DNA from 4 places in the Micromonospora humidisoli genome. Region 1 is predicted to be linked to each of the others. Evidence: riboswitches for the same ligand, from Rfam matches in the RefSeq annotation. Region 1 holds a riboswitch; each other region holds the start of a gene.
The links. A riboswitch is a leader RNA that binds a small molecule or an ion and turns the genes downstream of it on or off. The one in region 1 is predicted to bind cobalamin.

Region 2: another riboswitch for cobalamin. It lies ahead of JQN84_RS21075 (CbtB domain-containing protein); the one in region 1 lies ahead of JQN84_RS27750 (ribonucleoside-diphosphate reductase subunit alpha).
Region 3: another riboswitch for cobalamin. It lies ahead of cobN (cobaltochelatase subunit CobN); the one in region 1 lies ahead of JQN84_RS27750 (ribonucleoside-diphosphate reductase subunit alpha).
Region 4: another riboswitch for cobalamin. It lies ahead of bluB (5,6-dimethylbenzimidazole synthase); the one in region 1 lies ahead of JQN84_RS27750 (ribonucleoside-diphosphate reductase subunit alpha).

Annotation. Positions count from the first base shown of each region.
Region 1 is NZ_JAFEUO010000009.1:70,686-72,880, reverse strand. Features, by position in the region: gene JQN84_RS27755 (helix-turn-helix transcriptional regulator) at 1-702, shown strand, start outside; cobalamin riboswitch at 730-943, shown strand; gene JQN84_RS27750 (ribonucleoside-diphosphate reductase subunit alpha) at 1,065-2,195, shown strand, end outside.
Region 2 is NZ_JAFEUO010000005.1:545,507-547,701, forward strand. Features, by position in the region: gene JQN84_RS21070 (PepSY-associated TM helix domain-containing protein) at 1-585, shown strand, start outside; cobalamin riboswitch at 641-782, shown strand; gene JQN84_RS21075 (CbtB domain-containing protein) at 817-1,020, shown strand; gene JQN84_RS21080 (CbtA family protein) at 1,011-1,814, shown strand; gene JQN84_RS21085 (histidine phosphatase family protein) at 1,811-2,195, shown strand, end outside.
Region 3 is NZ_JAFEUO010000006.1:318,704-320,898, reverse strand. Features, by position in the region: gene cobN (cobaltochelatase subunit CobN) at 1-885, opposite strand, end outside; cobalamin riboswitch at 1,193-1,322, opposite strand; gene JQN84_RS22940 (hypothetical protein) at 2,090-2,195, opposite strand, start outside.
Region 4 is NZ_JAFEUO010000010.1:51,197-53,391, reverse strand. Features, by position in the region: gene JQN84_RS28640 (hypothetical protein) at 121-465, opposite strand; gene bluB (5,6-dimethylbenzimidazole synthase) at 551-1,183, opposite strand; cobalamin riboswitch at 1,221-1,419, opposite strand; gene JQN84_RS28630 (SDR family oxidoreductase) at 1,438-2,195, opposite strand, start outside.

The DNA.
Region 1 (2,195 bases):
GTTCGCCCGTCCGACGACGTGCTGGACGGGCTCGCCGCCGCGCTCGGCCTCGACGACGACGAACGCCGGCACCTGTTCACCCTGGCCCGCGCCGCCCGCCGGCCGGTGCCCGCCCGGGTCGACCACGGCCCGGAGCGGGTGCCGGAGAGCACCAGGCGGTTGCTGCGCGTGATGGACACCCCGGCGGTGGTACTCGGCCGTCACCTGGACCTGCTCGCCTGGAACGCGTGGGCGGTGGCGCTGCTCGGTGACCCGGCGGACCACCCGCCGGACCGGCTCAACATGCTGCTGCTGATGTTCGACGAGGCGGCGGCCCCGGTGCGGCGCTGCGCGGCCTGGGAGCAGCAGGCCATGGACTACATCGGCATGATGCGCGCCGCCGTCGCCACGGACCCCACCCATCCCCGGGCCACCGCCGTCGTCGGTGAGCTGAGCATCCGCAGCGCCGAGTTCCGGCGGCTGTGGTCCCGGCACGACGTGCGCGGTTCGGTCAGCGGCACCAAGACCTTCCAGGTCCCCGAGGTCGGCGACATCGTCCTGGACTGGGACACCTACCCGCTGCCCGGCAACCCCGGCCCGGTCATGCTGGTCTTCACCGCCGAGCCGGGCAGCGCCGACGCCGACGCGCTGCGGCTGCTGGCGTCACTGCGGGCCACCGGCCGCTCGGGTGAGAGTTATCTGACACGCCGACGCGACATCTAGTGTTGCCTCTCCCCCATCTACGCCATATATGGTGTGCCACGCAGCTGGTTCGGCCGGGCCCGGTGGTCCGGTCGAGGCAACAGGGAACCCGGTGGGAATCCGGGACTGCCCCGCAGCGGTAAGTGGGAACGACCGCCGTCATCGAGCACTGGACCGCGAGGTCTGGGAAGCGACGGCCAGTAGGCGACCGACCCCGGTCACGCCCGCGAGTCCGAAGACCTGCCAGTGCGCCGTGCGCTGCTGCGCGCGGCGGTCGGAGGTCGCGCGGGACGACCGACGCCAGCACCCGGGCCGGCCGTCGCGCCGCGCCCGTTGGCGTTCTCCCGCGTCCCGATGGCCATCGGTGACAGCGAGGAGAGGTCATGACGAGCACAGCGCAGAGCCCACCGTCCGACGTCGACGGCGCGCAGCCACGCCGGCCCGCGATGCGGGTCCGCAAGCGCGACGGCGACACCGAACCGGTGGACGTCAACCGGATCGTCACGGCCGTCGCCAGGTGGGCCACCGACCTGGACGAGGTCGACCCGCTGCGGGTGGCCACCCGGACGATCAGTGGCCTCTACGACGGGGCGACAACGGCCGAGCTGGACAAACTGTCGATCCAGACGGCGGCCGAGCTGATCGGCACGGAACCGCAGTACTCCCGGCTGGCGGCCCGGCTGCTGGCCGCCTACGTGGACGAGGAGGTCCGCGGGCAGGAGGTGACCTCCTTCAGCGAGTCCATCCGGTACGCCCACGGCCTCGGCTTGATCGCCGACGACACCGCCGCGTTCGTGGCTCGGCACGCCAGCCAACTCGACGACGCCGTCGACCCGGCCGGTGACCTGCGGTTCGAGTACTTCGGACTGCGTACGGTGGCCGACCGCTACCTGCTGCGGCACCCGCGGTCACGGCTGGTGGTGGAGACCCCGCAGTACTGGCTGCTGCGGGTGGCCTGCGGGCTGTCCGGCACGCCCGACGAGGCGGTCGGGTTCTACCGGCTGATGTCGTCGCTGGCCTACCTGCCGAGTTCCCCGACGTTGTTCAACTCGGGCACCCGGCACACCCAGATGTCGTCGTGTTTCCTGGTCGACTCGCCGCGCGACGAACTGGACTCGATCTACGAGCGCTACCACCAGGTGGCGAAGCTGTCGAAGTTCTCCGGCGGCATCGGCATCTCCTTCACGCGGGTACGTGGCCGGGGGGCGCTGATCCGGGGCACCAACGGCCGGTCCAACGGGATCGTGCCGTTCCTCAAAACCCTCGACGCCGGGGTCGCGGCGGTCAACCAGGGCGGCCGGCGCAAGGGGGCGGCCTGCGTCTACCTGGAACCGTGGCACCCGGACGTCGAGGAGTTCCTGGAGCTGCGGGACAACACCGGTGAGGAGGCCCGGCGCACCCACAACCTCAACCTGGCCAACTGGATCCCCGACGAGTTCATGCGCCGGGTCGAGGCCGACGGCGACTGGTCGCTGATCGACCCGTCGGATGCCCCGGAGCTGCCCGACCTGTAC
Region 2 (2,195 bases), on a different contig from region 1:
GGCGGGGTGGTCGAGTCGGCCGCCTTCGACCGGGTGCTGACCGCCGCCCGGACGGCCGGGCTGGCCGGCCCGGTCGAGATCGCCCCCGGCGAGCCGGGCTCGGCCTGGACGGTCACCCAGGTCGACAACACCTGGCCGGTGGCCAAGGACCGGGTCGCCGTCGACCCCACGACGGGGACGGTCACCGCCCGCAGCGACTTCGCCGACTGGCCGCTGCTGGCCCAGCTCAGTGGACTCGGCATCCAGGCCCACATGGGGGTGCTCCTCGGCCCGGTCAACCAGATCCTGCTCGCCGCGCTGGCCCTCGGGCTGCTCTGCGTCGTCGTCTGGGGGTACCGGATGTGGTGGCAGCGCCGGCCCACCCGGGCGGACCGCCGGGCCCGCACCGGCACCCCGCCACCCCGGGGTGGTGTGCGGGGCCTGCCGTGGTGGGCGGTGCCCGTCGGCGTACCGGTGGTGGCGGCGATCGGCTGGGCCTTGCCCCTGCTCGGGCTGAGCCTGCTCGCCTTCCTCGTCGTCGACGTCGCCCTGGGCGTGGCGGCCCGACGTCGCCGCGACGCCGCCCCCGCACCGGCCGGCGGATGACGTGCCGCCCCCGGCCGGCACGTCACATTCCCCGGGCGACGATTGACCGGTCGGGGGTCGCGCCGTTACGGTCGACCCACTATCTGCGGCGTCGCGAGGTAAGCCGGTGGGAATCCGGCGCGGTCGCGCCACTGTGAGCGGTTCCGTCGTCGACGGGTCCGTGAGCCAGGACGCTCGGTCGTCCGCAGCCTTGCGATGGGGACGCGTCATCCCCGGGAAGGTTCGAATCCCATGTCGAGTCCCACTCCTGCCCAGCCGCTGGTGCACCCCGTCGGGTCCACCCGTCTGTGGTGGACGGCCCTGGCCGTCGCCGGCGTACTCCTGCTGCTCACCTACCTGGTCGCGTTCGACCAGGGGGCGGTCTCGCGCAGCGGCATGTTCCTGCACGAACTGATGCACGACGGCCGGCACCTGCTCGGTGTCCCGTGCCACTGACCGCTGCCCACAACCCACCCACCTTCGTCACCGTCCTGCTCCGCGGGCTCCTCGCCGGCCTCGTCGCCGGTCTACTCGCGGGCGGTTTCGGCTACCTCGCCGGTGAGCCGCGCATCGACGCGGCCATCGCGATCGAGGAGGCCGCCACCCACACCGGGCCGGTGGCCGACGACCACCACGCCGAGGACCTGGTCGGCCGGGACGGGCAGCGGTTCGGCCTGTTCCTGGCCACCGGCCTGTTCGGGACGGCGATGGGTGGCCTGCTCGCGACCGCGTACGTGCTGCTGCGCCGACGGTTCCCGGCCGCCGACGACGGCCGGTCGGCGTTGCTGCTGGCGGGCGGTGCCCTGCTCGGCGTAGTGCTCGTGCCGTTCGGGAAGTACCCGGCCAATCCCCCGGCGGTGGGCAACCCCGACACCATCGACCAGCGCACCGCCGCCTACCTGGCGTTGGTGGTGCTCGGCCTGGTGGCCGTCTGGGCGGGCACCCTGGGCTACCGGTCGGTCCGCGCCGACGCGCCGCCCTGGCAACGGTGCGGCGCGGCCCTCGGCGGGTTCGTCCTGGTCGCCGGCGTCGGGTACGTCGTCCTGCCGTCGTTCCAGGAGGTCCCGGAGGACTTCCCGGCAGCCCTGCTGTGGAACTTCCGGCTGGCCTCGCTCGGCACCCAGGTGGTGCTGTGGACCGCCCTCGGTCTGTTGTTCAGCGCCCTGATGAGCCGACGCACCGCAGGGCCGCGCCCCGGCGACCGGGCCCGTGCGCCGCTGACCGGTCAGGGCACGCCGGCCCGCCCGTGACCTCGACCAGCCTGCGGCTGGTCGCCCACGCCCACACCGGCGCGCTGCGGCGGGCGGTGTTCGGCGCGGGCGACGACGACCTGGACGAGGGAGGTCGACAGGCCGCCCTCGCCCTGGCCGGTCACGGCCGGACCGGGCCACTGGGCACCGTGGACACCTGTCTGACCAGCCCGGCGACCGCAGCGGTGCAGACTGCGTACGCCCTGGGGTTACGGCCCACCGTCGAGGCTGCGCTGGCCGACTGCGACTACGCCGGCTGGGCCGGGCGCAGCCTGGCCGACGTCGGGGCGCGCGAGCCCGGGGCGCTGCGCCAGTGGTGGGAGACGCCCGGGGCGACGCCGCACGGCGGGGAGTCCCTCGTCGCGCTGCGCGAGCGGGTCG
Region 3 (2,195 bases), on a different contig from region 1:
CGGGGACAGCCCGGCGTCGCTGGCCGCCCACTGCTCCCGGGTGCTGGTCAGGCAGAGCGCCTGGATCACCGGCACGTCGAGGGCGGCGAGCGCGCCGACGTCCCAGGCGTCCTCGTCGCCCCCGCCGGAGGCGTCGGCGGCGACCGTCCCGCCGGCGGCGAGGACGGTGACGACGAGCGCGTCGCAGCGGGCGAAGAGGTCCAGCGGCCCGTCGCCCGGGGTGAGCCCGCGCAGCGAGCCGCAGAAGATCGGCAGCGGTTCGCCGCCGGCCGTGTCGACCGCGTCGGCCAGGGTCTGCACGAAACCGGTGTTGCCGGCCAACGCGTGCGCCCGGTAGAACACGATCCCCACCGTGGGCCGCCCACCGCCGCCCTGCCGCCCGTCCGGTCCGGCCGCCTGATCCGCCTGGTCGGTCGGGTCTGACTGGGCGGTCGGGTCTGCGTGGGCGGTCGGGCGGCGCCGGTCGAGGATGCCGTACGGCGGGGTGGGGGTGGGCGGGTCGAAGCCCTCCCCGGTGAGCAGGACCGTGTCGGACAGGAACCGCGCCAGCTGGGCGAGGTTCTCCGCGCCTCCCTCCACCAGGTAGGACAGCGCTTCGGTGGCCACCCCGGAGGCCACCGTGGACGCCGCCATCAGCTCCGCGTCAGGCACCGCCTCGCCGCCGAGCACGATCGTGGGGACCCCTGAGCCGAGCACCGCCGCGAGGCCGTCCGGCCACGCCTGCCGCCCGCCGAGCAGCCGTACGACGGCCAGGTCGACCCCGTCGAGCAGGGCCGGTACGGCGGCCACGTCGACCCGGGTGGGGTTGGCGAGGCGGTAGTCGGCGGCACTGGCGCGGGCGGCGAGCAGATCGGTGTCGGCGGTGGACAGCAGCAGGATGCGCACGTGCAGCTCCGGAGAGTGACGTCCGGCTCGACCACGGGGCCGGGCCGAGCGGGGCGGGAGGGACGCCGGTCAGCGGCGGCGGAGGTCGACGACCCCGCCGACGGCGGGGCACCCGGACCGGCCGTCAGCGGTACGTGGCAGGCCGACCGCCCCGGCGACGGCCGGCGACGGTGGGAGTGGTGGGAGCACGCGGCGGCGCGGGCTCGACAGTGATGCGGGAATCACCGACCGTGATCGGGTCGGCAGTGACGCTGCGCGTCATCGGGTCCTCCTCGGGTGTCCACGCCCTGGGGTTCTCCGACGGCCGAAGTATCCTGGCTCCCGGATCGACGCTCACCCCCGGCCTTCCAACCGTGCACGCACGGTCGTGACCCACGAGGGGGGATCGCTCCCCGGTGACAGTGGCGGGACCGCGTCGGAATCGCACCGACTTCCTTCACTGCCGTCAGGCCGCGAATGCTGCCACACTCCTCACCCCGAGGTCAACGGCGGCCACCGGCCCCACGACGGCACCGGTCGGCCCCCATGGTGAGGCCGACGGCGATGGTTCGCGCTCGTCCAACGGGGCGCGGCCCGCACCCGGACGGCCCGCACCCAGACGGCCCGTCCCCGGTGGATCGTCCCCGGTGGCTGGTCGGCCCCTGGCGGTCGGGATACCTCTTTCACACGCTGTCGAGCTGATGACGTCAACGACTCGGACCGGCATGGTCGGGTCCGACCGGACGGTGGTCGGGCGGATAGCCCCGGCCACCCCACCGCCGCCGCAGCGCGGCCCCGGCCCGATGCCTCGGGCCGCGCCGTTCCGACGCCACCGGTCACCCCGTCCCGACGCTGCGATCGCCCCCCCGTCCCGGCCCTCCGGCACCCCGCACCGACACCGCCCCGACCCTGCGGTCACTCCCTCCCGTCCCTGCGACCATCCCGCACCGACAGCGCCGGTCATCCCTTCCCGACGCCACCGGTCACCCTGCCCCGACACCGCCGGCCAGCCCGTCGCGGCGGTGCGGGTCGGCACACCCGGCAGGCCCCGATCCGTCATCGTCATCAGCTCGAAAGGACCCGCATCGACATACCCACACCGAGTGGCCGGCGGACCGCAGGCCGGCGCACGCGGCCAGCGCACGCCTTCGCCACCCTGGCCGCACCCCACGGACCCGCAGCACCCCCACGACCCCGCCGCACCCCACGCACGGCTGGTGGACAGTCAGCGCAGGCGGCGCTCGGGGTGGGCCCGGTTCCAGGCCCGCATCCGCTCCGGGTACCCGGTCTTGGCCGCCTCGTACAGGGGCACCGCGTGCCGGTGGGCCAGC
Region 4 (2,195 bases), on a different contig from region 1:
CCGGCACCGTGCGGTGCTCATCGCGGGCATGAGGGTCCGGCGGTCGCGGAGTAGCTGCGCCGCAGCACGAGCCCGTCCGGCGTACGCGTGGGTGACGCGTACGCCGGACGTTGGACGGCTCTACTGCCAGGCGCCGCTGCGGCAGATGAACTGGGTGGTGCCGCTGTACTGGGTGGTACCCCCGTCGACGTAGCTGTAGCTGGCCCGCACCGGGTGGCCGAGGTTGCTGGCCGGGCAGGTGGCGAAGAGGGTCGGCCCGGCGGTCGTGAAGGTGCCGACGCTGCCGGAGTACCAGGTGATGCTCCAGGTCGTCGTGCCGGTGCTGCTGCCGTCGCAGTAGAACTGCGACGCGCCGGACTCGCAGAAGGGCGCCGGGGCGGCGGCGAGGGCCGGCGTGGCCCCGGCGGCCACGAGGCCCAGGGCGGCAAGCGCGGATGTGGCCAGGGCCGTGACGGTGGTACGCATGGAACTCCTCCCAACGTAGCCAGGCAACGACTGAGCGCGACGTCAGCCTAACCGTTGCATCGACGTACCCGAATTAGCTGTTCGGTCAGTCGGTCGCCCGGTGCAGCCAGCGGTCGTGGTGCACCGCCTCGGCGAGCGGCCGGCGTCGCCGCCACCCGTGCCGCTCCAGGTCGGGCACGGCCTCCAGATGGGTGACCGGCCCGACGCAGAGCCAGGCCACCGGCCGGATGCCGGCCGGCACACCCAGCAGGTCGGCCAGGAACGACTCCCGGTAGAAGGAGACCCACCCCACGCCCAACCCCTCGGCGGTCGCGGCGAGCCAGAGGTTCTGGATGGCCAGGCAGACCGAGTAGAGGCCGGCGTCGGCGATGGCGTGCCGCCCGAGCACCGCCGGGCCCCCGCGCTGCGGGTCGTAGGTGACGACGATCGAGAGCGTCGACTCCAGCACCCCGTCGATCTTGATGCGCGCGAACCGTTCGGCCGCGGCACCGTCCAGAGTGGCGGCGAACGTGGCCCGCTCGGCCTGCACGTGCCGGTAGAACCGACGACGGACGGCAGGGTCCCGCACCAGGACGAAGTCCCACGGCTGCGAGTGGCCGACGCTGGGCGCGGCGTGCGCGGCGTCGAGGATCCGGTGCAGGGTGTCAGCCGGCACCGGATCCCCGGTGAACTCGGCCCGGACGTCCCGGCGGCGGTGGATGGCGTCGTAGAGTTCCACAGGCAGGCTCCCGCTGCGCTCGGCCCACCCCCGACGGGTGGGCGGTCGACGCGAGGCCGGTCTTCGGACTCCCGGATCAACGCCGACCCGTCCGCCTTCCCAGCCGTACGGCCAGTGGCTGCGCTCCTCGCGCCTGGACGGTCGCTCCCCGGTCACCGCGGCGGGCCCGTGCCGGATTCACACCGGCTTCCCGATTCTCCCCGCAGTTGCGGGGCACCTCGCACGATCATGCCGCCGCCGATGCTATCGGTGGATCACGTACGGGTGGCGGTGGTGCGGCCACGGTTCCCGGTCGGGTAGTGCCTGCGCAGGTCGGAGGTCGTCATCCGGTCGAGCATCCGGTCGGGAAGGACGCGGGAGGCCCGGATGAGGAGGGCAGCCGTCGCGCCGATGGTGTAGCGGGTGCGGGGCCTGCGGTCGGTCACCGCCGCGGCGATCCTCTTCGCGGCGACGGCGGAGGTCACCCCGGCCCTGGTGAACGCCGCCACGTGGGAGGGGATCGCCTGCATCAGGGCACCGTAGCGCTCGTTCTGCTCCGGGGTCATCGTCTCGTCGAGACGGCCGAGGGCGGCGAGGCCGACGCGGGACATCTCGGTTTTGACGCCGCCCGGTTCGACCACCACCACCCGCACGCCGTACGGGGCCAGTTCGTTGCGCAGCGCGTCGCTCATCGCCTCCATGGCGAACTTGCTGGCGGCGTACGGACCGTAGCCGGCCATGGAGACCCTGCCGTTGAGGGAGCTGATGTTGACGACGCGCCCCTTGCCGCGCAGCAGCACGGGGAGCAGGGCCTGGGTGACCGCGACGTGACCGAAGAGGTTCACCTCGAAGATGCGCCGCCACTCGTGCAGCGGCACCACCTCGACCGGGCCGGCACCGGGGACGCCGGCGTTGTTGACCAGCGCCCGCAGCGGCAGCGGATCCCGCCCGACGCGTGCGGCGAGCGCGGCGACGTGGTCGGGGTCGGTGATGTCGAGGATCACCGGCTCGATGCGGTCGGTCCGCAGGGGCG